Phreatobacter oligotrophus: one gene and its partner. Each later gene encodes a partner of the first gene's protein in a complex. Links are inferred from orthologs where the notes say so. Each region holds a gene or a part of one and is shown in the gene's direction. Other genes may lie near its edges. The genes, in order: C8P69_RS15005 and moaD.

Region 1 (13,974 bases):
TGCGCGTCGGCTTCCGGCTGCGCAGCGGGACGGAGACCTTCTCGACGCTGGCCATCTGCTCGCCTGCCGGCGATGGCGCGGCCTGTGCGGGCGAGGGCGACACCGGCTCGTTCCGGATCGCTCCTTCGGCGGACGGCTTGCGCCTCACCATTGCGCGGCTGGAGGTGGAGGGCGAGAGCGGGTCGAGCCCGGACCTTGCGCGCAGCGACGACCGCGTCTTCCTGCTGCGCCCGGCGCCTGCCGCGGCCTGCCCCACGGGCTAGATCACTCGTCGCGGCCGAGCAGGCCGTCGAGCGCCGCTTTGAGGTTTTCGAGCGACAGCGGTCGGTAGGCGAAGACGACCTTGCTGGCGCCGGCCGGCACTTCGACGCCGCGGAACAGCACGTCGGAGCGCAGCAGCGGCTTGCGCACGCCGTCGACCTCAACCTCCCAGCCCGGATACCAGGGCTCGTGGAGGGTGAGCACGGTCGAGACGCGCGCATCGACGGCAACCTCGATCCGGTCGGGGCGCCAGGCGGTGATCTCGGCCTTGCCGGGCGAGCGCATCAGCGCCTGCATGGCGGGGGTGAGGGCACTGGCGGTGCCCTGGCGGGGGGTAGCCTGCTGGTTGGCGGTGGCCTGCTGGCTCAGCTCGTCATCGTCGTCGACCATGACCTCCTGGTGCGTGCCGTTCACGCGCGGGAAGCTGCCGGCCTCGATGAAGGCGTCGGCATCGGCGACGCGGACGGCGCTGGCGAGGGCGACGCGCGGCGAGGGGTCGGGCAGGCGGTAGATCCAGGCGCGCGGGCCGGCCATGACCGTCTCGACCACCGAGCGCTGGGCGAGGTGCGGCATCTGCTCGATGGGCCGGTCGAGCACGATGTATTCGAGGCCGAGCAGCTTGGAGAGGTCGCAGCTGTAGCTGGGGAACGAGGTCGGGAACTGCCGGTGCAGGACCGTGTAGGGGCTCTCGCCGGGCGAGACGAGACGGTCATAGGGGCCGATGCGCAGCGGGTTGTAGCCGTTGGTGGCCTCGAAGCCATAGACCATGGCGGCGTTCTGCCAGGGCCCGCCGAGGCCGACGATCTCGACGCGCGGGCGGGTGGCACGCGAGCCGTGCTTCTTCAGCTCGCGGGTGAGGGTGGCGATGATGCCGGCGTCGCGGCCGGCCGGCTTCTCGAGGAAGGCGTACCAGGCGCGCGGCTCGGCATTGAGGGAGGAGCCGGCATTGCGCAGCACGAGTTCGCCGCCGGTGACGACGACCGCAAGGCTCGCAGCCGCGAGGCGCAGGCGCGCCGTCTTCGGCCAGGCCAGGAGGACGATCAGCGCGACATAGATCGGCGCGACCTTGGCGATGGCGAGGGCTGACTCCCAGCCCTTGCCGGAATGGGCCGAGAACTGGATCGCCCAGGCGAGCACACCCGCCGTGCCGAGCCCAAGGCCGATCGCCACGACCCGGTTGAGGCGGGGCAGGCCGCGGCGGACATAGTCGGCGAGGAGGAAGCCGGCGAGATAGGCGAGGCCGATGACGACGATGAAGAGGCCACCGACCGGCCGGCGGAAGCGCGAGACGCCCGGCACATGCTCGAAGAGGAAGGGGAAGACCGGCGTGTAGCGGCCGAGCGCATAGGCAAGGCCCGCCAGCGCCACGATGGCGAAGACCCGCCGGCCGGAGGCGAAGATGCGGCCGCCGGCAAGGCCGTGCCAGAGCAGGAGCAGCGCGGTCAGCGTGCCGGCGAAGAGATAGTTGAAGGAGCGGTCGGTGCTGTCGATGCCGGGCCGCGTGCCATGGCTCGGACCCCAGTCGCCGGTGGCGCTGGGCTGCAGCGAGCCGAGGGCGTCGGGGGCGAAGAAGGTGGCGAGGTTCACGGGGAACCAGGACGAGGTCAGCGCCGTCTCAAGGTCCACCGCGGGGCGGTTGGAGAAGCTGGCGAGCTGAGCGGTCAGCAGGATCGGCACCACCATGAGCGCGGCGCCGAGCAGCGCCATCAGCACGAAGAGGTGGAGGCGGCGGCCGAGATAGGCGAGGGGGCGCTCCTGCACCGCCACCTTGGTCAACGCATAGGCGACGAGGATGGCGCTGAGCAGCATCGGCTCCTGGGTGCGGCCGATGGCCAGCAGCACGGCGGTCAGGGTGAAGCCGATGGCGGACAGGATCGACCGGCGGTCGAGGGCGATGTCGAGCAGCAGCAGCGCGAGCGGGAAGAGGCCGTAGGCGGTGATGATGCCGACATGGTTCATGCGGCCGGCAACGACGCCGCCGAGCATGAAGACCGTGGCCGCCAGCACGGAGGCCGCGGCCGGCCAGCCGATGCGGTGGCCGTGGATGGCGATGGCCAGGCCGCCGACGAGCAGGTGGCAAAAGACAAGGAAGTCGAAGGCGAAGAGCGACGGCTCCGGATCGAACCAGGCCCAGATCAGGAAGGGCGGCTGGAAGATCAGCGACTGCGGGTCGGCGATGCTGGGATGGCCGGAATAATGGTAGGGGTTCCAGAAGGGCGTCGCGCCGGAATGGATGGCCGAGGCGAGGAACCGGAAGAAGGCGTAGAACTGGTTCTTGGAGTCCCAGGGCACGACGAGGTCGTTCAGCCACCACTGCATCCAGGCCGCCGTCCAGACCAGCGTGACGGCGAGGAGTGCGATGGCGAGGCCCGCGCGAGGGGATGCTGCGACGCTGCGCCACAGGCCCGCAAGGCGGGTTTGGGACGCGAACAAGACGGACGCGCCACGTGAGGCGGCGCGGGCCGGGCTTTGCAACGACACTGGCAGTCCCCCTGGACCACTTAGGATCCGACATTTTCACTGAAACGTGATCGACTCAAATTTCAAGTGATTTGTCGGTTCTCCCGGACCAGAGACCACAAACGACATTTACCGGACGTGAACGGGATTGGGTTGCAGCGCGGCGACGGGGGGGCGATAAGCGGGCATGTCCACGCTCGACCGTCAGCGCTCGACCTATGGTGGCCTTCGCGGCGTCCTCGCCAATCTCGCGAGCCGCTTCTCCACCTTTTCAGACCTGTCGGGCCGGCGGTTCAACGACCTGATGCCGAAGGGCCTCTATGCCCGCTCGCTCATCATCGTCATCGCGCCGATCGTCATCCTGCCGTCCGTCGTCGCCTATGTGTTCATGGAGCGGCACTGGCAGCTCGTCACCTATCGCCTCTCGGCGGCGGTGACACAGGACATCGCCGCCCTCATCGACATCCACCGCACCTATCCGGCCGACCGTGACGACGCGACGCTGAAGCGCATCGCGCGCGAGCGCCTGAACCTGATGGTCGACATCCTGCCGCCCGAGCCCCTGCCGGTGGCCGGGCCGCGGCCGTTCTTCGACGTGCTCGACGCCGCCCTGTCGCGGGAGATCGCGCTGCAGGTCGGCCGGCCCTTCTGGATCGACACGGTCGGCAATTCGGCGCTGGTGGAGATCCGCATCCAGCTCGAGGACGGCAAGATCATGAAGGTCTTTGCCCGGCGCGGCATGGCCTATGCCTCGAACAGCCACATCTTCCTCGTCTGGATGGTCATCGCCTCGCTGGTGCTGATCGCCATCGCCATCCTCTTCCTGCGCAACCAAATCCGCCCCATCCAGGCGCTGGCGGCCGCTGCGGAGGATTTCGGCAAGGGGCGCGAGGTCGCCGGCTTCCGCCCGCGCGGGGCGAGCGAGGTGCGCCAGGCGGCGCTGGCCTTCATCGAGATGCGTCGGCGCATCGAGCGGCAGATCGACCAGCGCACCACCATGCTGGCGGGCGTCAGCCATGACCTGCGCACCATCCTCACCCGCTTCAAGCTGGAACTCGCGCTCCTTCCCGAGGGACCGGAGACGGAGGCGCTGCGCCGCGACGTCGATGAGATGGGGCGGATGGTCGAGGGCTATCTCGCCTTTGCCCGCGGCGATGCCGGCGAGGCGCCGGCCGTCACCGACATCGAGATCATGCTGAAGGAGATCGGCGCCGATGCCGAGCGCACCGGTGCGCCGACCACCGTTGCCTATCACGGCCAGCCCACTGTGAAGGTCCGCCCCGACGCCTTCCGCCGCTGCATCGCCAATCTGGTGGTCAATGCGGCGCGCTATGGCGACGCCATCGCCATTACCGGCCATCGCGACCATCGCTGGCTGACCGTGACGGTGGACGATGACGGGCCGGGCATTCCGGCGGAGAACCGCGAGGACGTGTTCAAGCCCTTCCTGAGGCTCGACGACGCCCGCAACGTCGATGATGGCGGCTCGGGCCTCGGCCTTGCCATCGCCCGCGACATCGCCCGGTCCCATGGCGGCGAGATCAGCCTGTCGGACAGCCCGCTCGGGGGCCTCAGGGCGACGGTGCGCGTGCCGGTCTGACCGGCGTCAGGCCGCCGCTTCCGCGTCCGCGCCGATCCAGCGCTTCTTCGCCGCCAGAACCATGTCGTGGACGAAGAGCGACAGGTGGCCGGCGGTGATGGCGGCCGACAGCGCCATGCCGAAGATCCAGTAGCCCGGCATCGAGGAGAGCGCCGTCGTCGGCGAGGGAATGCGGCTCGCCTGGTCGAGGATCGGCTGGGCCAGCCAGGACATGAGGATGAGCCCGGCCAGGCCGCCCATGACGATGGCGGTGGAGCGGATATTGGCGAGCGGCTCGCTCGGGCCCACGAGGGCCCGCAGCGCGCCGACGAGGGTGAGGCTGAGCACGGTCGCCCAGGAGACGGCGTGGAGGCCGGCATAGACCTGCGCCTCGAAGATGCGATGGGTGGCGACGAGGGCGTCGATCCGCGCCTCCAGCGTGTCCGGCGACATCCAGAACAGCGAGAGGCGATAGCCCGGCACGGGTTCGATCAGGCCCCAGCCCGTGGTCGCGGCGGCGAGCGCCGCGGCAGCGAGATAGATCCCGCAAAACGTGATGACGAGCCGCCGCATGGACCCGAGCCTCCCATATCCCGGAGGCGACCCTAGGAGCGGGGCGGGGCCCTCACAATCGAAAGGTTAAGAGAGGGTTAACGGCGCGTCCCATCCCCGGTTCGGCCGGATTGCGGGCCGGCGGCTGCGGGGCGAGGCTCCCGGCCATACCAGGGAGGACGACCGATGACCGATCTTCACGCCGCGATGCCCGCCGCCATCCGCCGCTGGCACGCCGTCGCCGAAGCGCGGGATGTGGCCGGCCTCGCCGACCTGCTGGCGGAGACGGCGGTGTTCGAAAGCCCGGTGGTCCACACGCCGCAGGAGGGGCGGGCGATCACCACGAAATATCTGGCAGCGGCCTTCCAGGTGCTCAACAACGAGGCCTTCCACTATCCGAACCAGTGGTTCGGCGAGCGTTCGGCGGTGCTGGAATTCGCCACCGTCATCGACGGCATCGCCGTCAACGGCATCGACATGATCAGCTGGGACGAGGCCGACCGCATCACCCATTTCAAGGTGATGATCCGGCCGCTCAAGGCCATCAATATCGTCCACGAGAAGATGCGCGAGACGCTGATGGCGATGGCCGCCAAGGGCTGAGCGCAGTTCGGCGCTGAGCAGGGCTCAGCGCTGGCAGATGGTCGGGGTCGAGACGGCCTCGCCGGCGGGGCGGAACTTCAGCACCTGCGAGCCACCGAGGACCTGGCCGTTCGGCACCCAGTCGCCCGAGACGGTCATGGCCGGCGGCGTGGCGGTGCACAGGCACGGGCCGCAATAGGTGACAGGGCGGGTGCCCGGCGACTGCGCCGGGGACTGGGCGGGCGCCGCGTTGGCGCCGGCGGCAAAGCCGGCAGCGAGGACGAGGGCGGCAAAGGCGGTACGGGCGATGCGGGTCGACATGGTCTGTCTCCGGTCGGCGGCGCTGTCGGGCCGCAGGACGATGAACTTGACCATGGGTGGCGGTGGGCGGCGGAAAGGTTCAAACCGCCTAAGATTTTTCGTCAGCCCGGCGATTGCGGCCGCCGGCACGAGGAGGCGGTCCGGCCGGCCTCATGCGGCTGGAAGCGCAGGGTGATGCGGTCGCCCATGCGACCGCTCGGACGCCATTCGCCGGGAACGGGCATGTCGGGCCGCTCCTCGTCGCAGAGGCAGCCGGTGCAATAGAGGACGGGCTGGGGCGTCACGGCACGCGGCGCATCGCCGGAGAGACCGGCAAGGCCCACCACGGCGGTGACGGCGGCAGCAAGGGAGGAGAGCGGCATGAGGGGCATCGGGCGATCCTCCCGCGGACGAATGCCCCGAGAACAGCCCCTCAGGGTAAAGGTTCCATTAACGGCCTGGCCGTCGCGTGTTGGACATCCCGGCGAGAGGCGCCGTGTCGCCTGGGATCGTCACGAAGAGAGGCCCTGAAGCCGCTCACTTGGGAGTGGGTCGCGGGGATTGGCGGAAAGGTTCAGCCGACGCCGATCATCGTTGCGACGGGAATGCCCCACCCTCTCCCTCCCCTCTGGCGAGGGGAGGGAGACCACGATGTCCCGATCCGTCCGGAGCGGTTGGGCCAGGCTCAGCCGTTTCGAAGGGGCCACGACGCCAAAGCCTCCCTCCCCTCGCCAGAGGGGAGGGTGAGGGTGGGGCATTGGGGAAAGCAGGAGACCTGATCACCTCCGGAACGAAAAAGCGCGCCGGCGAGGGCGCGCTTTTCTTGTGTCCGGAGGGGGACAGGAGTTCAGCGCAGCTCGGCGCAGAACTTCTGGATCTTCTCGCAGGCCGCGGTCAGCGTCTCGGTCGATTCCGCATAGGAGAGGCGGAAGGCCGGGCCGAGGCCGAAGGCCGAGCCGTGGACGACCGCGACGCCCTCGCTCTCGACGAGCTCCATGGCGAAGTCCTCGTCCGTTGCAATGGTCTTGCCCGAGGGGGCCTTCTTGCCGATCACGTCCTGGATCGAGGGATAGACGTAGAAGGCGCCTTCCGGCGTCGGGCAGGACAGGCCCTTGGCCTGGTTCAGCATGGAGACCACGAGGTCGCGGCGCTGCTCGAAGGCCTTGCGGCGCACGGGGATGTAGTCCTGCGTGCCGTTCAGCGCCTCGACGCCGGCCCACTGGGCGATGGAGTTCGGGCCCGAGGTCTGCTGGCCCTGGACGAGGTCCATCGCCTTGATGAGGGCCTCGGGGCCGGCAGCGTAGCCGATGCGCCAGCCGGTCATGGAATAGGCCTTGGACAGGCCGTTCATGGTCAGGGTGCGCTCGTATAGGCCGGGCTCGACCTGGGCCGGGGTGGTGAAGGTGAAGTCGCCGTAGACGAGATGCTCGTACATGTCGTCGGTGAGGATCCAGACCTGCGGGTGCTTCATCAGCACGTCGGTCAGCGCCTTCAGCTCCGCGCGGGTATAGGCCGCGCCCGTCGGGTTCGACGGGGAGTTGAAGATGAACCACTTGGTCTTCGGCGTGATCGCCTTGTCGAGGGCCTCGGCGGTCAGCTTGTAGTTGGTCTCCGGGCCGGCCGAGACGAAGGTCGGCGTGCCGCCGCAGAGCGCCACCATCTCCGGATAGGACACCCAGTAGGGGGCGGGGATGAGGACCTCGTCGCCGGCGTTCAGCGTCGCCATGAAGGCGTTGAACAGGACCTGCTTGCCGCCGGTGCAGACGATGGCCTGCTGCCACTTGTAGTCGAGGCCGTTCTCGCGCTTGAACTTGGCGACGATGGCCTGGCGCAGCTCGGTGATGCCCGAGACGGCCGTGTACTTCGTCTTGCCGTCGGCGATGGCCTTGATGGCCGCCATCTTGATGTTGTCCGGCGTGTCGAAGTCGGGCTCGCCGGCCGAGAGCGAGATGACCTTCTTGCCCTGCGCGTTCAGGTCGCGGGCCTTCTGCGCCATGGCGATGGTGGCAGAGGGCTTCACGCGCTTCAGGGCGTCGGCGAGAAAGGCCATGGTCGACTCCGTCGAGTTTGAAAATCCCCGAAGGCACGTTATGACCGCGTGCAAATTCTCCGCGGCGCCTCGGCGTTCCGGCGGGGACGTTTAGTCGCGCGTCACGGCGCGAACAAGCGAAAAACATTCATAGAAGCCATCATCAGGAAGGGACCCCATGAGCAGCTCTGCGCGCAGCATCGGCCGGGCCACGCGCCGCGGCGTCGTCCTCGGGTTTGGCGGCCTCCTCGCCGCGCCCCTCTTCATCCGCGGCGCCTCGGCCCAGGCCTGGTCGCCGTCGCGGCCGGTCAAGCTGGTCGTAGCCTATCCGGCGGGCGGCCCGACCGACGGTATCGCCCGCATCGTGGCGCAGGACATTTCCGGTCCCCTCGGCCAGCAGGTGGTGGTGGAGAATGTCGGCGGCGCCTCAGGCGCCATCGGCACGCGGCAGGTCGCCCGCGCCGATGCCGATGGCCACACCATCACTTTCGGCAACAACCAGACGCACGGGAACAACATGTTCCTGCTGAAGGAGCCGGGCTACGACGCGGTGAAGGACTTCTATCCGCTGGCCGGCGCCGGTGCCTTCGAGCACATCTTCGTCGTGAAGAACGACCTGCCGGTCCGCACCATTCCCGAGCTCATCGCGCTCGCCAAGTCGAAGCCGGACGCGCTCAACTACGGCTCGACCGGCGTCGGCTCGGGCTCGCACCTGTCGACCGAGCTCTTCATGGTGCGCACCGGCATCAAGATGACGCATGTGCCCTATCGCGGCGCGGCGCCGCTGGTGCAGGACATCGTCGGCAACCGCATCGACGTTGCCAACTCGACCATGGCGAGCGTCTTCACCCAGATCCAGGGCGGCCTGCTGCGGGGCATCGCCATCGGCTCTCCGAAGCGCAATCCGCAGCTGCCGAACGTCGCCACGCTGCGCGAGCAGGGCGTGACCGACGCCGACGCCGAGAGCTGGACCGGCTTCTTCGCCCCGGCCGCGACCCCGCAGGCGGCCCTCGACCGGCTGTCGCGCGAGATCCTCGCGTCGCTGGCGAAGCCCTCCGTGGTCGAGGCCATCACCAAGCTCGGCTTCACCATCACCGTGCGCGATCCGGGCGCCTTCCGGCCCTATCACGCCCAGGAGATGCAGACCTGGGCGGAGATCATCCGCGCCGCCAACATCCAGCCCTCTGGCTGAGACCGCGCGGCTAACCTTGTCTTAGCGCCTTGCTGCGATGGTGCCCCGGTTGAGCAACCGGGGCATCCATGCTGGCCTCCCTCCGCAGCGGCGACTGGCTGACCGAAGATCGCGCGCGCATCTATGCGCTGATGATCGCGCTGTTCGGTGCCGCCTCGCTCGTCTTCATCTGGACGACCGGCGGGCCGATGACGGACCGGTTCGGCCGGCCGATCGCCACGGACTTCTCGGGCATGTGGACGGCCGGGCGGATGCTGGTCGGCGGCGATGCCGTCGGCCTCTTCGATCCCGAGACCCATTTCGCCTTCCAGCGGCAGGTCTTCGCCAACCCGGCTGTCGACGTCTATGGCTGGCACTATCCGCCCTTCTTCCTGGCGGTCGCGGCGCTGATGGGGCTGTTGCCCTATGTGCCGGCGCTGATCGCCTGGCAGGCCTCGACCTTCGCGCTCTATCTCGCGGCGGTGAGGGCCATCGCCCCGCCGCACCGGGCGCTGCTTGCGGTCGCCATCGGCTTTCCCGCCGTTTTCGTGACGCTCGGCCACGGCCACAACGCCTTCCTCACCGCTGGCCTCCTCGGCTTCGGCCTCCTGCTCCTGCCGACGCGGCCGGTCATCGCCGGGATCTGCATCGGGCTCCTCGCCTACAAGCCGCAGTTCGGGCTCGTCCTGCCGGTGGTCATGCTGCTCGGCTGGCATGTCCGTGCCGTGCTCGCGGCCGGCGTCACCGTTCTCGCCATGGCGGCGGGCGTGACGCTCTGGCTCGGTCCAGAGGTCTGGACGGCCTTCCTCAAGGGCGCGGTCTTCACCCGCGAGGTGATCCTCGAACAGGGCATCACCGGCTGGGCCAAGATCCAGTCCACCTTCTCCGCCTTCCGCTCCTTCGGGGCGCCGTTGCCGCTGGCCTATGGCGCGCAGTTCGCCGTCACCGGGCTCGTCGTCGCGACCCTCGCCCTTGCCGCCTGGCGGCGGGCCGACCACCGCCTCGTCGCCGCCCTGACCGCCACCGGCGCGCTGCTCGCGACGCCCTACTGCCTCGACTACGACATGACGATCCTGGCGGTCGCCGTCGCCTTCACCGCCGCCCACGGCGTCGAGAAGGGCTTTGGCCCCTACGAGAAGACGCTGCTCGCCGCCGTCTGGCTGCTACCGCTCGTCGCCCGGCCCGGCATGATGGTGACCGGCGTGCCCATCGGCGTCCTCGTCATGGCCCTGTTCTTCGGCGTCCTCGCCCATCGTGCGTTCGGGCCCGACCTCCTCCGCCTCTCCGCCCGCTGGAGCCCCGCCCGTGGCTGAACCGCAGAAGCGCACCGCCCGCCCCGCCGCCGCGCCCGCGGCCGGCAGCCCGGCGCGCGCCCTCATCGACGACCTCGCCCGCCGCCTTGCGGCCGAAGCCTCACGCCCCTCCGTCGCCGTCCTGCTGCCCTGCTACAACGAGGCGGCGACCATTGCCGCGACCGTTGCCGCCTTCCGCGCCGCGCTGCCGGAGGCCACCGTCTACGTCTATGACAACAATTCCACCGATGGCACGGCGGAGGCGGCGCGCGCCGCCGGCGCGGTGGTCCGCCACGAGCCCTTCCAGGGCAAGGGCAACGTCGTCCGCCGCATGTTCGCCGACGTCGATGCCGACATCTATGTCATGGCCGATGGCGACATGACCTATGACCCGACGGCGGCCCCGGGCCTGGTCGACCTGCTGCTGCGTGACCAGCTGGACATGGTGGTCGGCGCCCGGGTCGACAGCGAGGAGGCCGCCTACCGGCGCGGCCATCGCTTCGGCAATGCGATGTTCAACCGCATCACCACGACCCTGTTCGGCTCGCCCTTCAAGGACATCTTCTCGGGCTACCGCGTCTTCTCGCGCCGTTTCGCCAAGTCCTTCCCCGCCTCGTCCTCGGGTTTCGAGATCGAGGCGGAGCTGACCGTGCATGCCATCGACCTGAAGCTGCGCACCGGCGAGGTGCCGCTGCCCTATGGCAAGCGCCCTGAGAATTCGCACTCGAAGCTCAAGACCTATCGCGACGGCGCGCGCATCCTCTGGACGCTGGTCAATATGTATCGCGCGGTGCAGCCGCTGCGCTTCTACGGCCTGATTGCCGGCGTGCTGGCCATGGGGAGCCTCGGCCTCGCCGCACCGATCATCCAGACCTATCTCGAGACCGGCCTCGTGCCGCGCTTCCCCACCGCCATCCTGTCGGCGGCGGTGATGCAGCTCGCCTTCCTCATGCTGGTCTGCGGCCTCGTGGTCGATGCGGTCTCTGGCGGACGACGCGAGATGAAGCGCATGCGCTATCTCGACCTGCCGGCGCTCGCCTGCGAGCCGCCCGCGGCCCATCGTCCCGGCGGCTGACAATCCCGCTGCGTTCGCTATAACGAACGCATGAGCCTCGTCCTCCATGCCGCCCAGCGTTCGGCCAATTGCTACAAGGTGCGCCTGCTCCTGGCGCATCTCGGCATGCCCTTCGACCTGCGCGACGTCGACATCCTGCGCGGCGACACCCGCACGCCCGAGTTCCTCGCCATGAACCCCCGCGGCCGGGTGCCCGTGCTGCAGGTCGAGGGCGGCACCGTTCTGATCGAGTCCAACGCCATCCTCATGTATCTCGGCGAGGGAACCCGCTTCCTGCCCGAGGACAAGCTGTGCCGGGCGATGATGATGCAATGGCTGTTCTTCGAGCAGAACTCGCACCATCCCTCCCTCGGCGAGGCGCGGTTCTGGATGGCGCTCATCCCCGGCGGGCGCGACCTCAAGCGCGACCTCGTCGACGACTGGATGGAGAAGGGCGAGGAAGCCCTGTCGCGGATGGAAAGCCAGCTCGCCCGCTCGCCATTCGTCGCCGGGGACCGGATGACGCTCGCCGACATCGCGCTCTATGCCAACACCCATCTCGCCCACGAGGCGGAGTTCGACCTGACGCCGTTCCCGGCGGTGCGCGGCTGGATCGACCGGGTTGCGGCCGAGCCCGGCCATGTCGGCATGGACTGGCGTCCGATGCCGGTCGCGGCCTGAGGGAGGCGGATCATGGCGGTGCGCGTCCAGCGTGAGGATTTCGACATGGGGGCGGAGGTCCGCCGCCTCACGGCCGGCCGCGTCGATGTCGGGGCGGTCGCGACCTTCACGGGCCTCTGCCGTGGCGTGACCGGCAGCACCACCATCGGCGCCATGACGCTCGAGACCTACGAGGCCATGGCGCTGGCCGAACTTGGCCGCATCGAGGCCGAGGCGCGGGGGCGCTGGCCGCTGCAGGACGTGCTGATCGTCCATCGCTACGGCCGGATGGAGCCGGGGGACAACATCGTCCTGGTGGTCACGCTCTCCGAACATCGCGAGGCGGCCTTTGCCGCGGCCGAATTCCTCATGGATTTCCTCAAGACCCGCGCGCCGTTCTGGAAATTCGAGGAGGCGGGCGGGGAGGGGGCCTGGGTCGCGGCGAAGGAGGCTGATGATGCCGCCGCCACCCGCTGGCAGGCTGCCGAGGACGGTCCCGCGCGCTCCTGACCGGGGCGGCGTTTCGCCGCGACGTATGGTGAACGGCGCTTAACCCTGTCGCGCCGACCCGGCTGGTCCATTGGCAAGGGTTGCCCGGCTAACAGCGTGCGGCCGGCGCGGGGCCGGCGTGCAGGGCATCAGCAGGACATGGGACGGGACACGCCAAGGGAGACCTATGGCCGGGGGCTGAACAGCATCCCCCTGCGCTTCGCGCTGCTCAGCTTTGTGGTGGCGCTGGCCGCCGGCGGGCCGCTGAGCTTCGTCGTGCTGACCCGCATGGCGGATGATCAGCCGGTCGCGGCGGCCGCCGTCATCGCGCTCGGCATGGCCGCCATCTCGGCGGGCATGATCCTGCTCGCCGCCCGCAAGCTCACCAGCACCATCGCGGCCATCCAGCGCTCCACCGATGCGGTGGCGGCCGGCCGCTTCGACGAGGTTTTGGATGTCGATTGCGCCTGCGAGATCGGCGGGCTCGCCGAGAGCTTCCGGCGCATGGTGCAGCGGGTGAATGCCAGCATCGTCCGCATGAACGTCCTCGCCCATACCGACCTCGTCACCGGCCTGCCGAACCGTGCGGTGGTCACCCACGTCCTCAACCTCGCCGCCGGGCGCGCCCAGGACGGCTGCGAGGGCGCGTTGTTCTTCATCGATCTCGACGGGTTCAAGGCGGTCAACGACACCTATGGCCATCGCGCCGGCGATGAGCTGCTGCGCCAGGTCAGCCGTCGCATCGTCGTCGATGGCTTCGGCCGCCAGCCCGAGGATCTCGCCAGCTGCACCAATGCGCTCGGCGAACTGATCGATGCCTGCCCTGACGATCTCGTCGTGGCGCGCTTCGCCGGCGACGAGTTCGTCGCGTTGCTGCCCGGCGCAGCGGACATGGCGGTGCTGCGCGCCCGCGCCGACGCCATCCTCGCGGCCCTGCGGCGGCCGTTCCGCATCGCCGGCCATGACATCGTCATCGGCGCCAGCATCGGCATTGCCCGCGCGCCGGACGATGCGCCGGCGCTGGGCGAGCTCATCAGCCTCGCCGACTTCGCCATGTATGTCGCCAAGGCGCGCGGCAAGAACACCGCCGTCTTCTTCGACCAGGACCTGCGGGACCTCGTGCGCGAGCAGGCGGAGCTGGAGGCCGACCTGCGGCTCGCCGTCGAGACCCAGGCGATGGAGCTGCACTACCAGCCGAAGGTGTCGACCACGACCGGCGACCTCGTCGGCGTCGAGGCGCTGCTGCGCTGGACCGATCCCAAGCGTGGCGCCGTCGCGCCCTCGCATTTCGTGCCGCTGGCCGAGAAGGTCGGGCTGATGGAGGACCTCGGCCGCTTCGTCGTCACCGCCGCCGTTCGCCAGCAGGTGATCTGGTCGGCGGAGGGGCTCGACCTGCCGGTCGCCATCAATGTCTCGCCGCGCCAGCTCGAGGACCCTTCCTTCGTGCCCGAGCTGCTGGATCTGGTGACACGCAGCGGCGTGCGCCCGGAGCTGATCGAGGTCGAGGTGACGGAGACCGCGCTGATCAGCGACTATGCCGAGACG
Region 2 (14,443 bases), on another replicon or contig:
GCGAAGGGCCCTGCCCGGCCGGCATGATCGCCTATGACGCGGCTCTGGCGGGCGCGGAGCCCGCCCCGGACGCGCGGCGCGGCGGCGACGACATCGCGGTGCTGTTCTACACGGGCGGCACGACCGGGCGCTCCAAGGGCGTCATGCTCACCCATACCAACTGCATGGCCAATTCCTTCGGCGGCATGGTCCACACCAAGCTCGACAGCTCGGTGGTCGGGCTCCATGCCGGGCCGCTCTATCATGCGGCCGCGGGATCCCGCGTCTTCACCAACACGCTGCTGGGCGCGACCCATGTCGTCATTCCGCGCTTCACGGTGAAGGGCGTTCTGGAGGCCATCCAGACCCATCGGATCACCATGACCTCCATGGTGCCGACCATGATGACGATGATCCTCAACGAGCCGGATCTCGACCGTTACGATCTCTCCTCGCTGCAGCTCATCGGCTATGGCGGCGCCCCCATGCCGGTGGCGACGCTTGAGGCGCTGATCCAGCGGCTGCCGCATGTCCGCTTCGCCCAGGCCTATGGCATGACCGAGCTCTCCCCGGCCTGCACCTATCTCGAGCCCGCGGACCATTCGCTCGACCCCGCCAAGGTGCATCGCCTCGCCTCGGGCGGGCGGGCCATCGTCGGCTGCGACATCAGGGTGGTGGACGAGAACGACCGCGACGTGCCGGTCGGCCAGATCGGCGAGATCATCGTCGCCGGAGCGACGGTGATGAAGGGCTACTGGGGCCAGCCGGAAATGACGGCGGAGGCCCTGCGCGGCGGCTACATGCACACCGGCGATGCCGGCTATCTCGACGCCGACGGCTATCTCTTCGTCTCCGACCGCATCAAGGACATGATCGTGACCGGCGGCGAGAACGTCTATTCGATCGAGGTCGAGAACGCCGTCCTCACCCACCCGGCGATCCGCGAATGCGCCGTCATCGGCGTGCCGCATGACATCTGGGGCGAGGCGGTGCACGCCGTCGTCACCTTCAAGGCCGGGCAGAGCGCCACGGCGGAGGAGATCATCGCCCACTGCAAGACGCGCATCGCCGGCTTCAAATGCCCGCAGACCATCGAGGTCAGGGACGAGATGCCGCTGTCGCAGGCGAACAAGATCCTGAAAACCGCCCTGAGAAGCCCCCATTGGGAGGGGCGGGCGCGCGCCGTCAACTGAGGGCGCGAGGAGGCCGGGAGGGCCGCCATGCCTGAGGAAACACCCCTGTCGCGCGGCATCGTCAGCGGCGCGCGGCAGCGCGACCCCGAGGCCATCGAAACCCGCACCCGGCGCATCGCCGGCGGGCTGGAGCGGCTCGGCGTCGGGCCCGGCGATTGCGTCGCCATCCTGATGCGCAACGACATCGCCTTCCTCGAGGCGACCTATGCGGCGGCAACGCTCGGCGCCTATGCGGTGCCGGTGAACTGGCACCTGAAGCCCGACGAGATCCGCTACATCCTCGACGATTGCGACGCCAAGGTGCTGGTCGGCCATGACGACCTGCTGGAGCCGCTCGCAGGCCACCTGCCGGAGGGGCTCACCGTGCTCGCCGTGCCGGTGCCGCCGGAGGTGGCGGAGCATTTCCCGCAGAGGCCGGGCACGGCCCTCGCCGGCGCCGAGGCCCTGGAGGCCTGGATGGCGCGCCAGGAGCCCTATGCGGGCGCCGCCCGCCCGGCGCCGATGAGCATGATCTACACCTCCGGCACGACAGGCCGGCCGAAGGGCGTGCGCCGCAAGGCGCCGACCCCGGAGGAAGCCAAGGCGACCGAGGGCCTGCGCGCCCTCGTCTATGGCCTGAGGCCCGGCGTCCGCGCGCTGCTGCCGGGGCCGCTCTATCATTCCGCGCCCAATTCCTTCGGCATCCGCGCGGGGCGCCTCGGCGGCGTGCTGGTGCTCATGCCGCGCTTCGATGCCGAGGAGATGCTTCGACTGATCGAGGAGCACCGGATCGATACGATCTTCATGGTGCCGACCATGTTCGTGCGGCTCCTGAAGCTGCCCGAGGCGGTCCGCGCCCGCTACGACAGCTCCTCGCTGCGCTTCGTCATCCATGCCGCCGCGCCCTGCCCCGCGGACGTCAAGGCGGCGATGATCGCCTGGTGGGGGCCGGTGATCCATGAGTTCTACGGCGGCACCGAGACGGGGCCGGTGACCTTCGCGACCTCGCAGGACGCGCTCCTGAAGCCCGGGACGGTCGGGCGGCTGTCACCGGGCGCGGAGATCCGCGTCGTCGACGAGACGGGCGCCGTGCTGCCGCAGGGCGCCATCGGCGAACTCTATTGCCGCATCGCCGGCTATCCCGAATTCACCTACCACAAGGCGCCGGAGAAGCGGCGCGAGGTCGACCGCGACGGTTTCATCACCTGCGGCGACGTTGGTTATGTCGATGCCGACGGCCACGTGTTCCTCTGCGACCGCAAGCGCGACATGATCATCGCCGGCGGCGTGAACATCTATCCCGCCGAGATCGAGGCCGCCTTGCTCGGCCTGCCGGAGGTGCGCGACTGCGCCGTCTTCGGCATCCCCCATGCCGAGTTCGGCGAGAGCGTCATGGCGGTGGTGGAGCCGCAGCCGGGCGTCGAGATCCGCGTCGACGAGCTGAAGGCGAAGCTCGCCGCGCGCATCGCCGACTACAAGGTGCCGCGGACGATCGAAGTCAGCCACAACCTCCCACGGGAGGATTCCGGCAAGATCTTCAAGCGGCGGCTGCGCGATCCCTATTGGGCGGCGGCGGGCCGGACGATCTGAGGGGCGAACGGGCTCATCGGGCCGACGATTGATCCGCCCCCCTTGCCGTCCTCTGTGGCTCGGGTGGGCGGATGGCCCCTCACCCTTCCCTCTCCCCGCACGCGGGGAGAGGGGGACCACGATGTCGCGCTGTTTCTCTGTCGTCGTGCCAAGCACGACCGTCGCCGACGAAGCCTCAACGCTGTTGCCCCCTCTCCCCGCAGGCGGGGAGAGGAGGACCACGATGTCGCGCTGTTTCTCTGTCGCGGTGCCAAGCACGACCGTCGCCGATGAAGCCTCAACGCTGTTGCCCCCTCTCCCCGCACGCGGGGAGAGGGAAGGGTGAGGGGCTTCGTCAGAACCCCAATTGCCGCCTGAGCTCCGCCGCCGTCACGCCCGCCTCCCGCAGCGCCCGGAATCCCTCGGCTTGGTCGCTCTTCGAGAGCTTGCGGCCGTCCGGCCCGAGCAGCAGGTCATGGTGGCGATAGAGCGGCGCGGGGAGCCCCAGCAGCTCCTGCAGCAGACGATGAACGGCGGTGGCCTCGAACAGGTCCATGCCGCGGACCACATGGGTCACGCCCTGCAGCGCGTCGTCGGTGACGACGGCGAGGTGGTAGCTGGTGCCGAGGTCCTTGCGGGCGAGAACCACGTCGCCCCAGCGCGCGGGATGGGCGGGCACGACGCGCAGGGGCTGGCCGGCCGCATCCACCTCGGTCCAGGTCAGCGGCGCGTCGAGCCGGGCCAGCGCCGCCGCCATGTCGAGGCGGAGCGCATGGGGCTCACCCGCCGCCAGCCGCGCGGCGACCTCCTCCGGCGGCATGGCACGCCCCGATCCGGCATAGAGCGGCGCGCCGTCGGGATCGTTCGGCCAGGGGCGGCCTGTCTCCCGCGCCCGGGCCTCCGCCAGCGCCTTCAGGTCGCTGCGGCTCTCGAAGCTCGGATAGACGAGGCCCATTGCCTGGAGCCGGGCCAGCATGGCGCGGTGGTCGGCGAGATGCTCGGACTGGCGCCGGTGGGGCGGCTCGAAGGGGATCCCCAGCCAGGCGAGGTCCTCGATCATCGCCGCTTCCAGATGCGGCGGGCAGCGGGCGCGGTCGATATCCTCGATGCGCAGCAGCAGCCGGCCACCGAGCACGGCCGCCAGCCGCTCGTTCTCCAGCGCGCTCAGCGCATGGCCGAGATGGAGATAGCCGTTGGGGCTCGGGGCGAAACGCAGGACCGCCTGCGGTTCGAGGTGGTGGGCTGGTGCCATGGGGGAGCCTATGGTCAAGGCATGGTCCTTCGACAAGAGGCGACCGGCAAGGGACACGCATGACCATCGCCAGCGATGACGACCTCGACCGGGCCATGGCGGCGCTTTCGGCCGCCTGCCCGGTCATGGCGAGGCTCGCCGCGGCCAACGGCCGGCCGCCGCTGCGCCGGCGTCCCGCCGGTTTCGAGGGGCTCGTGCACGTCGTCGTCTTCCAGCAGATCTCGACGCTGGCGGCGCAGGCGATCTGGGATCGCACCCGCGGGGTTTTCGGGGCCATCACGCCGGAGGCGCTGGCGGCAGGCAGCGACGAGGCCTATCGCGCCGCCGGCCAGTCGCGGCCGAAAACCCGGACGCTCCGGGCGGTGGCAGCAGCCGTTCTCGACGGCACGCTCGACCTCGACCAGATCGGTTCGCTGCCGGCCGAGGAGGCCGAAGCGGCGCTGACCCGCGTCTCCGGCATCGGCCCCTGGACGGCGGAGGTCTATCTCCTCACCTGCCTCGGCCATCCCGATGCCTGGCCGGCCGGCGACATCGCCCTGCAGGCCGCGGCAGCCGATGCGCTGGGGCTTCCCGCACGGCCAGACGCAGCGGAGATGCGAGTTCTCGGCGAGCGCTGGCGTCCGCATCGCGCCGTGGCGGCGCGCCTCCTCTGGGCCCATTACGCCTTGCTCAAGGGCCGTTCCGGTGCGCCGGTCACGCAGAGCTGATGGGCTCCGAGGGCTTCACAAGAGCGACACGAACCCCATACTATTCATCAGTGCCTGAATTCGCGGCTCGCGAATCACCGAGCCGCCCGATCGCAAGGAGTTCATCTTGACGGTCGCCGTATCGCCCGAGGCATTGCCGGTTTCGACCGCAATCTCTCCGGGTTCATGGCCGGCCCTGGTGCTCAACGCGGATTACCGCCCGTTGAGCTACTACCCCCTGTCGCTCTGGTCCTGGCAGGACACGATCAAGGCCGTCTTCCTCGACCGCGTCACCGTGGTCTCCACCTACGACAAGGCGATCCACTCGCCGAGCTTCGAGATGCGCCTGCCCAGCGTCGTCTCGCTCAAGACCTACGTGAAGCCGTCGCGCAACCCGGCCTTCACCCGGTTCAACGTCTTCCTGCGCGACCGTTTCCGCTGCCAGTATTGCGGCCACGGCGAGGACCTCACCTTCGACCATCTGATCCCGCGCTCGAAGGGCGGCCAGACCACCTGGGACAACGTGCTGACCGCCTGTTCGCCCTGCAACCTCCGCAAGGGCTCGATGACGCTGAAGGAATCCGGCCTCACGCTGGGCCGCCTGCCCTTCGCGCCCTCGGTCCAGGACCTGCACGCCAATGGCCGGCTTTTCCCGCCGAACTATCTGCACGAGAGCTGGATGGACTATCTCTACTGGGACACCGAACTGGAGCCGTAAGGGCTCAGGCGGTCTCGCGCGGCCGGCTCGCCGCCACCAGCGCCACGGCGGCCAGCACCGTGGCGATCACCACGTTCCAGCCCGCCAGCGACACGCCGAGGAAGCGCCAGGCCGCCACCGTGCAGTCGGCCAGCGGCTTCGCCGTCTGGATCTGGCGGAGAAGGTCGCCGGGATTGCGGGCGATGGCGATGGGCTGGGCGCAGGTGGTCGGCCCCTGCCAGAAGCCCCATTCGGCGCCGGCGTGATAGACGCCGAGACCCGCGCCCCAGATCATCAGCCCGGCGAGGACGAGCAGCCCGAGGCGAATGACCGGCGCCGGGGCCCGCTTCCAGGCCAGCGCCGCCACGACCAAAGCCGCCGGGATCACCGCGTAATAGGGCGTCCGCTGCTGCAGGCAGAGCGGGCAGGGCGAGAGGCCGACGACGAACTCGAAGAAGTAGGCGCCGAGGATGGCCCCCGTGCCGGCGGCGGCGATGAACAGCGCCGCGGCGAGCCAGGGACGGGCGAGGACGACCGCACCGAGGGCGGATCCGTGGGGGGTGGTGGAGGTCAGCGTCATGACCCGCGTTCTAGACCTTCACGGGGTTCTGTCCAACAGCCAGCGGGCCCGGACGAGGGATTCCATTGACCCGAAGCGCCCCCTCGTCCATCACAAGATCATGAGTTCGGCCGATCCGATCACCCGCCGTCGCGGCGGGGGAACCTACAGCGTTCCCAACCTGCTGACTTACGGCCGGGTGGTGGCGGTGCCACTCTTGGCCGCGTGCCTCTTCGTGCAGGTCATCTACGAGGGCGGCATCTGGCTGCGCTGGGTGGCGCTCGGCATCTTCGTCGCGGCCGCCATCACCGACTATTTCGACGGCTACCTCGCACGGGCCTGGCAGCAGCACTCGGCCATCGGCCGGATGCTGGATCCCATTGCCGACAAGCTGCTCGTCGGCGTGGTGCTGCTGTTCCTTGCCGCCGACGGCACGATCCTCGGCTGGTCGCTCTGGGCGGCCATGGTGATCCTCGCCCGCGAGATCCTGGTTTCGGGCCTGCGCGAATTCCTCGCCGAGCTGCGCGTCTCGGTGCCGGTGACGCGGCTCGCCAAGTGGAAGACGGCGGTGCAGCTGGTGGCGGTCGGCTTCCTCATCGCCGGCCCGGCGGGCGACCAGATCATCGCCGGCGTGACGCTCACCGGCATCGTGCTGCTCTGGGCCGCGGCGATCCTGACGCTCTACACCGGCTACGACTATTTCCGCGCCGGCGCCGGCCACCTGATCGAGGAAGACGAGCGGTGAAGGTCCTCTATTTCGCCTGGGTGCGCGAGCGCATCGGCAAATCCTCCGAGGAGATCGCCGTGCCGCCGGGCGTGCGCACCGTCTCCGACCTCATCGACCACCTGATCTCGCTCGACGAGACCTATGCCCATGCCTTCGAGAACCGCACGGTGATCCGCGCCGCGCTCGATCAGGTTCACGTGAAGCCGGATGCGACCCTCGACGATGCCGAGGAGATCGCCTTCTTTCCGCCCATGACAGGGGGCTAGACTCCCTTTCCATGGCGCCCCCCGACGCTTCGCCCCCGCCGCAGAAATCCCGCCGCTTCAGCCGCCGCCGGCTGCTGGCGCTGCTGGCGAGCGTGCCGGTGATCGGCGGGGCGGGCGGCGCTGTCGCCTTCAACCGGCAGGCCTATTACAGCGGGCCGGTGAGCGACCATTTCGACGGCACCCGGTTCTTCGACCCACACGGCGTGCCGCCCAAGCCCTTCACCGACCTGCTGCGCTGGCAGTTCGGCAATGACGAGAAGGCGCGCTGGCCCGAGACGTGGCCGCTCGCCGCCAAAGACAAGCCGCCGGCCCGGGTCGAGGGCGATGCGATCCGCCTGTCTTACGTGGGCCATGCGAGCTTCCTGTTGCAGACGCGGGGCCTCAACATCCTGCTCGATCCGGTCTGGTCGGAGCGCATGTCGCCGGTCTCCTTCGCGGGTCCGAAGCGCGCGAACCCGCCGGGCATCGCCTTCGAGGACCTGCCGAAGATCGACCTCGTCCTCGTCAGCCACGGGCACTACGACCATCTCGACGCCGCGACCCTGTCGCGCCTGCAGGCGGTCCATCAGCCGCGGGTCATCACCCCGTTGGGTCAGGACGCGATCATGAAGAGCCATGACGCCGCGATCCGCGCCGAGGCCCATGACTGGGGCGACCGGGTCGAGATCGGCAACGGCATGGCGGTGCATCTCGCCCCCATGCGCCACTGGACGGCGCGCGGCCTGTTCGACCGCAACAAGGCGCTGTGGGCCGCCTTCGTGCTGGAGGCGCCGGGCGGGCTCGTCTACCACATCGGCGATACCGGCTATGGCGACGGCCACCATTTCCGCGAGGCCAAGCGCCGGTTCGGTGGGTTCCGCCTCGCCATCCTGCCGATCGGCGCCTATGAGCCACGCTGGTTCATGCGCGACCAGCACATGAACCCGGCGGAAGCCGTGCAGGTGATGATCGATTGCGGGGCGCGGCGGGCGCTGGCCCATCACTGGGGCACGGTGCAGCTCACCAACGAGGCCATCGAGGCGCCGCGCGAGGCCCTGGCCGCAGCGCTGGCCGAGCGGGGCATCGCGCCGGAGCTGTTCCGCGCCATCCGGCCGGGCGACGTGCTGGAACTCTCCGCCGCCGAGGCCTGACGCCCGGCGACGGCCCTTACTGGATCTGCAGGCCGCGCAACAGGCGCTCGAGATAGTCCATCTCGAGCTGCGGGCGATCCTGCTCGGAGAGGCGACGGCGCAGCTCCTCCAGCACCCGCTGGGCCCGCTGGGCGGCGCCCTCGCCGGCATTGGGGATGCGGACGTCGGAATTGTCATTGGCCTCGCGGCCGCGGGTCGGACGGCCCAGCGGGTCGTAGTCCTGGTTGCCGGCCTGGCCGAGGCGGCCGGCCTGCCCGTCCTGGCCGGGCTGTCCCGGACCCTGGCCCTGGCCCTGGCCTTCCTGCATCTGCTGGGCGAGACCCTGCGCGCCGCGCTGGAGATTGCGCAGCGCACGGCCCTGGGCATCCGTCGCGCCCTGGCCATTGCCACGGCCGAGGGCTTCCTCGGCCTCGCGCATGGCGCGTCCGGCGCCGTCGAGGCCTTCCTGCGCCTGACGGCCGGCCTCAGAGCCACCGGGGCCCTGGCCCTGCTGGCCTTCCTGACCCTCGCCGCCCTGGCCCTGCCGGCCGAGCTCCTCGCGCAGCTGGTCGAGCAGCTCGCGCAGCTGGCGCTGGGCGTCGCCGAGCTGGTCGAAGCCCTGTTCGCCCTGCTCGCCGTTCTCGCCCTGCTGACCGGGCTGCTGCTGGCCCTGCTGGCCGCGCTGGCCGTTGCGCTGCTGCTGCTGGTTGCGCTGGGCGCGGCGCTGCTCCTGCTGGCGGCGGAAGGTGTCGTCGCGCAGCTGCTGCTGGCGGCGGATCATGTCGGCGAGCCGGTCGAGCGGGCTCTCGCCCTGTTCGCCGCTCTCGCCGTTCTCGCCCTGCTGCTGCTGTTGCTGGCGGCCGGCCTGCAGGCCCTGCAGCATCTGCTGCAATTCCTGCATCAGGCGCTGGGCCTGGTCGCGGGCGCCGTTGCGGGCGAGGTTCTCGATGCGGTTGAGCATGTCGCGCAGGTCCTGCGGGCGGACCGTGCGGGTGTTCGGGTCGCGCTGGGCCTGCTGCTGCTGGTTGCGGCCGTCCTGACGGTTGCGCATCGCCTGTTCGGCAAGCTCGCGCATCAGCCGGTCCATGGCCTGGCGCAGGTCCTGCGACAGGCGGCGGATCTCCTCCTCGGAGGCGCCGCGCTCGATGGCCTGGCGCAGGCGCTCGGCGGCCTGGGAGACGGCACGCTCGGCCTCGGAGACGTCGCCATCCTCCATGCGGACGGCGATGTCCCAGAGATAGTCCATGACCTCGCGCAGGGCCTCGTCGTTGCGGGCGCGGACGAGGCGGAAATAGGCGGTGCGCAAGCCAAGATAGACAGGCGTCTCGACGCTGAAGACGTCCGGGGCGGTGGTCAGCGCCTCCAGCGCCCGGGCGACGCGCGGGGCGGCATTGGCGTCGAGCGCGAGCAGGCGGCGCTGCTCGACGAGGACGCGGGGGATGGGCTTGGAGAAGACCCGGGACGGCAGCGTGCCGTAGAGCGTGTCGGAGAAGCCCTCATTGCCGGCATCGTCGCGGGCCTTCAGCTTCACCGCCACCTGGAGCCCGGCGAAGGGATGGGTGGTGAAGTCGCGCGCCGTCTGGCCGTTGCCGGCGCGGGTGCGCGCCTGCGGCAGGGTGAGGGGAAGTGGCGGCAATTCGGCCAGCGGCCGCGCGCCGGGGCGCTGCAGCGCCTGGGCGGAGGGCGCGAGGGTCATGGTGGCCTCGGCCTCCTTCACCCCGTAATCGTCCTCGACCTTGTAGGCGAGAACCATCTGGTTGCGCTGGTCGGCCTGCGGCGGACGCTCGAAGGCAATGGTCGGCGCGCCGTCAGCGATGGCCTCGAAGCGCCAGACGATGGGGGCAGCGCCCGTGCCGCTGACGGCGAGCGTGCCGGCGCGGCTGACGGTCCACCGCGTCTCGGCAAGGGCCGCGGCGCCGGGCTGGGGTGCGGCGGGAGCGGGGGCAGGCGTGCCGGTGGCCGCAGCCGTGGCATTGGCCGGGCGCTCAGGCGCCGGCGCCTCGGCGACGCCGCCCTCGGGCTTCACGGCGACATCGGCGAGGCCGGCGACGCGCAGCGTCACCACGGAGCCGGCGGGCACGCGGAATATCTCGGGCTCGGCCTGGACCGGCTGCGGCTCGCCGGAGCGGCGCGTCGGCAGGATCACCGGCGGGCGGGCGGTATATGCCGGCGGCGTCACCCAGGCGTCGATGCGGTAGGTGATGGGGGTCGGCGGGGCGCGCCAGTCGAAGGCGGTCATGAGGCGCGCCATGCGCTCATCGCCGGCGAGGAAGTAGGCCGGCACGATCAGCAGCAGGGCGAGCGCACGCATGGCGTAACGGTCGAGCGCCGGCATGCGCGGCGTCGGAATGCCGGTGCGCAACCGGCCGGCCGCGGCCGCGACACGGGCGCGATGCTCGGCCCAGAGCGCCTTGGCGAAGGGGTCGTTGGCGGTGGCGAGGTCGTCGGCAAGCGCGGTGGCCGGGCGGTGGCCGCCCTCGGTCATGCGGTCGATGCGGCGCAGGGCCTCCTGCTCGCTCGGACGGCGGATGGTGAACAGCGGCCAGGCTGCGCCGAACAGCAGCGCCACGACGAACACAACGCCGCCGAAGCGCGCCCAGTAGGGCACGACCTGCCAGAAGCCCAGCCAGGACACGGACAGGACGCCGCCGAAAATGACGAGGAACAGGACGAGGCGCGGCCAGATCTGCTCCCACAGGAGCACCAGGCGAGCCCGGTCGATCGCATGGGAGAGGGCCAGGTCATAGCCGTTGCGGGCCGGGGCCTGATCCTGGCGGGATTCCTGCGGGCGGTCCTTGTCCATGCCGTCGCTCAAGATCCGCTCCGGTTCGAGGCTCGTGCAGTGCACAAGCTACCATGGTCGTCCTCAAAAACCACCATTTCAAGGCGGCAAACGATCACGGATCGTTCAGCCGGCGACCGTCGCGGCAAGGGCGGCCAGATCGACATTGGCGCCGCAGGCGAGGACTCCAACGCGCTCGCCGGGCGCAGGGCGATAGGCGCCGGAGATGAGGGCCGCAAGGGCCGCCGCGCCGCCCGGTTCGCTGGCGGCGCGCAGGCCGAGCCACAGCCGCTTCTGCGCCTCACGGATGGCATCGTCCGGGACGAGGACGACATGGTCCACATGGGCCTTGGCGGTCTCGTAGACGCGGCCGAAGACATTGCGGGCGCCGAGCGAATCGGCGGCGACCGACTGGACGTCGACATCGACCGGCCCGCCGGCGGCGAGCGCCGCGTGGAGGGCGCGGGAGCCCTCCGGCTCGACGCCGACGACCTTCACCCGACGACCGAACCAGGTGGCGATGCCGCCGATGAGGCCGCCGCCGCCGACGGCGACCAGCACCGTGTCGAGCGGGCCGGCATCCGCCTCCCATTCCAGGCCGACCGTGCCCTGGCCGGCCATGGTCGCCCAGGCGTCATAGGCGTGGACGGAGAGCGCGCCGGTCTCGGCCGCGAAGGCCTCGCAGGCAGCCAGCGCCTCGGCATAGCGGGCGCCGCCGACAACAAGGTCGGCGCCTGTCTCGCGGATGCGGGCGATCTTGGCGGGCGATGAGATTTCCGGAACGAAGATGCGGGCGGGGATTCCAAGGGTCGCCGCGGCATGGGCGACGGCGATGCCATGATTGCCGCCGGAGGCGGCACAGACGCCGGCCGCCGGCATGGTCCCGCCGAGCAGGGTGTTGAAGGCGCCGCGCGCCTTGAAGGTGCCGGTCACCTGCAGGAATTCGAGCTTCATCGCCACCGGCACCGGCGTGCCGAAGGTCTCCGCCGGCAGGGTCAGGGTCGGGGTGTGGCGGATATGGCCGGCAATGCGGGCATGGGCGGCGCGGATGTCGTCGGGCGTGAGCATGGGACTGTCCTTGGAGGCCGGGCACGGGAGCCCGGCCGGCGCGCCGGGTCAAGCCCAGATGGCGACGGGCAGGCCATGCGCATCACGCAGCGGCGGATCGGGAAAGGGCCGCGCCGTGCCGGCGAGCAGGCGGCGGGCGACGAGGGCATTGACCGCGGCATCGAGCAGATCGTCCGGCCCCGCGCCACGCGGCGGTGCGAGGAGAAGCGCTTCCGGGAAGCCTGCCGCGACCAGCAGCGCCCGGCGGAAGGCAAGGCCCGGCGGATACGGCCGCGACTTCACCTTCTTCGGTTCCGGCACCGCCGTCTCGCCGTTGAGCCGCCAGAAGGCGACCTCGGGATGGACCTCATGGACGCGATGGACCAGCGCGGGATCGGCGCGCAGCAGCCGGTCGATCTCACGGATCTTGGGGAAGAGGAAGAAGGCCTGTTTCGACACCTTGCGGGGCGGATCGGAGGTCTCCAGCGCCAGCCGGCAGCATTCCCGATAGTCCTCCGCCTCGACGGCGGCGCGGGAGGGCACCGAAAAGACCGATGACTGGCGCTCGCCGAGGAGCGGGCGCACCAGCGATTCCGGCCCTCTCCCGCCGGGTCCCGCCCGGTCGGGCAGGCCGATGGGCATGTCCACGGCGATTTTTTCGACGCCGACGGTGAGATCGGCGAAATCGCGCGTTATCGTGACGCTCGGCGCGAGCGGACCCTCGGCGGCGATCGTCACGGCGATCCAGCCGGCGGGGCATCCATCGATGCCGCGCACCAGCCGCTCCCGGCCGGGAGCGGTCGTTCCCTCCGATGCGATGGTCATGCTCCGCTTCCTCCGCCGCCTGGTCCTCGCCGGCCTTGTCCTTGCCCTGACGCCCCTCGTCCTGACGCTGGTCTATACGGTGGTGACGCCGATCTCGACCCGCATGGTCTGGCGTATGGTGACCCTGCAGGGCTACGAGCGCACCATCGTGCCGCTGGACCAGGTGGCGCGGGCCGTTCCGGCCGTGCTCATCGCCTCGGAGGACGGGCAGTTCTGCCGCCATCGCGGCGTCGACTGGCGCGAACTGATGGCCGTCATCGACGACGAGGACGGCCCGAGCCGCGGCGCCTCGACGCTGCCCATGCAGGTCGCCCGCAACCTCTTCCTCTGGCAGGGCGATACCGGGCCGACGGCCGTCCTCCGCAAGGGGCTGGAGATCCCCCTGGCGCTGATGATCGACCTCATCTGGTCGAAGCGGCGGATGATGGAAATCTATCTCAACGTCGCGGAATGGGGTCCGACCGGCCAGTTCGGCATCGAAGCCGGGGCGCAGCGCGCCTTCGGCAAGCCGGCGGCGCGGCTGACCACGGGCGAGGCGGCCCTTCTGGTCTCCATCCTGCCGAACCCGATCCGCCGCGATGCGCGGGCGCCGGGGCCGGGGGTTCGGCGCAAGGCGGCGATCATCACCCGCCGGGCGGGGGCGGCGGATCTCTCCTGCCTGCGGCTCCAGGACAACTGACGGCGGGTGGACGAAGGACCGGTTTCGCGTTTCAAATCGGCCCATGGTTCCCGCGCTGCTCCTCGTCGCCGCCCTCATCGTCCCGCCGCCCGCCAGGGCGCAGGCGCCCGCGCAATCCGAGGCCGCGCTGGTGGAGCGCGCCGTCGGCCCCTGGGAGCTCTCCAACCCCTCCGGCAGCCGCAAATGCGCCGTGACCTTCCGCGCCGAACGGGCGGGACCGGGCCGCGGCCTGACGCTGGCCGAGGGCTGCGCGGCCGCCTTCCCGGCGGTGGCGAACGTCGCGGCCTGGTCGGTGGCGCCCACCGGCGCGATCCGCTGGCTCGACCGCGCGGGACAGCCGGCCTTCGATTTCGAGGAAACCGAGGTCGGCATCTTCGAATCGCTCAGGGCCGGCGATCCCACCGTCTATTTCCTCACCAATCTCGGGCTCGCCGGACGGACCCTGCCCACGGCGGACGATGTCGCCGGCGGCTGGAACCTCGGCCAGCCCACAGGACGCGCCCTGTGCAGCCTCGGCCTGAAACAGGAGCTGGCGGCGGATGCCGGCGCCCTCGAACAGCGCTTTGCCCTCGACGTCGCCAGCGGCTGCGAGCGCTCGGTCGCCGCACTCGGCCTCACATCGTGGCGGCTCGACCGCGAGATCCTCGTCATCCTGGGCAAAAGCGGCACCCTCTCCTTCCGCCGCGAGGATGGCGGGCGCTGGGTCAAGACGCCGGCCGACAACCGGCCGCTGGTGCTCACCCGCCCCTGACGCCCCTGCCCGAAATGGGGAGTGGCTTTCGTCCCGCCGATTTCGTCCACTGAAACGATGCTTCGTCCGTCGGAACCGGACGCATCGGGAGGACGATCATGAGCGAAGGCGCCGGGGACTCGGTCCGGGTGGAGAGGACGGGGGCGGTCGCGACCCTCATCCTCAACGAGCCGAAGTCGATGAACGCCATGTCGGCGGGCATCAAGGCGGGGATCGAGACGCATCTGCCCGGGCTCCTCGCCGATTCCGGCGTGCGGGCCATCATCCTCACCGGCACGGGCAAGGCCTTCTGCGCCGGCGGCGACATCCGCTCCATGGACGACCGGGCGACGCTCTCGGTGAA

Evidence for each region.
Region 2: the proteins of C8P69_RS15005 (region 1) and moaD are in contact, whole or in part, in a crystal structure (PDB 1FMA), measured with the Escherichia coli proteins. The link is inferred for Phreatobacter oligotrophus from one-to-one orthologs.

Annotation. Positions count from the first base shown.
Region 1 is NZ_PZZL01000006.1:118,186-132,159, reverse strand. What follows is about bases 10,878-13,711. They hold C8P69_RS15005 (molybdenum cofactor biosynthesis protein MoaE), read left to right. Parts: upstream 10,878-11,973; coding sequence 11,974-12,450; downstream 12,451-13,711. Other genes in these bases: C8P69_RS15000 (putative bifunctional diguanylate cyclase/phosphodiesterase), read left to right, coding at 12,589-13,711; C8P69_RS15010 (glutathione S-transferase family protein), read left to right, coding at 11,332-11,961; C8P69_RS15015 (glycosyltransferase family 2 protein), read left to right, coding at 10,878-11,301. Also shown: C8P69_RS15065 (hypothetical protein), read left to right, coding at 1-263; C8P69_RS15060 (YfhO family protein), read right to left, coding at 265-2,694; C8P69_RS15055 (ATP-binding protein), read left to right, coding at 2,909-4,321; C8P69_RS15050 (hypothetical protein), read right to left, coding at 4,328-4,873; C8P69_RS15045 (nuclear transport factor 2 family protein), read left to right, coding at 5,039-5,455; C8P69_RS15040 (hypothetical protein), read right to left, coding at 5,480-5,755; C8P69_RS15035 (hypothetical protein), read right to left, coding at 5,857-6,126; C8P69_RS15030 (pyridoxal phosphate-dependent aminotransferase), read right to left, coding at 6,582-7,784; C8P69_RS15025 (Bug family tripartite tricarboxylate transporter substrate binding protein), read left to right, coding at 7,942-8,955; C8P69_RS15020 (glycosyltransferase family 87 protein), read left to right, coding at 9,024-10,247; more of C8P69_RS15015, read left to right, coding at 10,312-10,877; more of C8P69_RS15000, read left to right, coding at 13,712-13,974. UniProt on the Escherichia coli protein: Converts molybdopterin precursor Z to molybdopterin. This requires the incorporation of two sulfur atoms into precursor Z to generate a dithiolene group. The sulfur is provided by MoaD.
Region 2 is NZ_PZZL01000003.1:476,012-490,454, reverse strand. Bases 5,417-8,281 are described here. They hold moaD (molybdopterin converting factor subunit 1), read left to right. Parts: upstream 5,417-6,655; coding sequence 6,656-6,907; downstream 6,908-8,281. Other genes in these bases: C8P69_RS09395 (TIGR02302 family protein), read right to left, coding at 8,054-8,281; C8P69_RS09400 (MBL fold metallo-hydrolase), read left to right, coding at 6,919-8,037; pgsA (CDP-diacylglycerol--glycerol-3-phosphate 3-phosphatidyltransferase), read left to right, coding at 6,036-6,659; C8P69_RS09415 (disulfide bond formation protein B), read right to left, coding at 5,417-5,935. Outside these bases: C8P69_RS09440 (long-chain-fatty-acid--CoA ligase), read left to right, coding at 1-1,172; C8P69_RS09435 (acyl-CoA synthetase), read left to right, coding at 1,200-2,741; tRNA glutamyl-Q(34) synthetase GluQRS, read right to left, coding at 3,076-3,972; C8P69_RS09425 (DNA-3-methyladenine glycosylase family protein), read left to right, coding at 4,032-4,679; C8P69_RS23830 (hypothetical protein), read right to left, coding at 4,695-4,865; C8P69_RS09420 (HNH endonuclease), read left to right, coding at 4,813-5,376; more of C8P69_RS09415, read right to left, coding at 5,381-5,416; more of C8P69_RS09395, read right to left, coding at 8,282-10,831; C8P69_RS09390 (threonine/serine dehydratase), read right to left, coding at 10,925-11,866; C8P69_RS09385 (DUF429 domain-containing protein), read right to left, coding at 11,915-12,670; C8P69_RS09380 (transglycosylase domain-containing protein), read left to right, coding at 12,669-13,349; C8P69_RS09375 (AprI/Inh family metalloprotease inhibitor), read left to right, coding at 13,393-14,100; C8P69_RS09370 (enoyl-CoA hydratase/isomerase family protein), read left to right, coding at 14,199-14,443. UniProt on the Escherichia coli protein: Involved in sulfur transfer in the conversion of molybdopterin precursor Z to molybdopterin.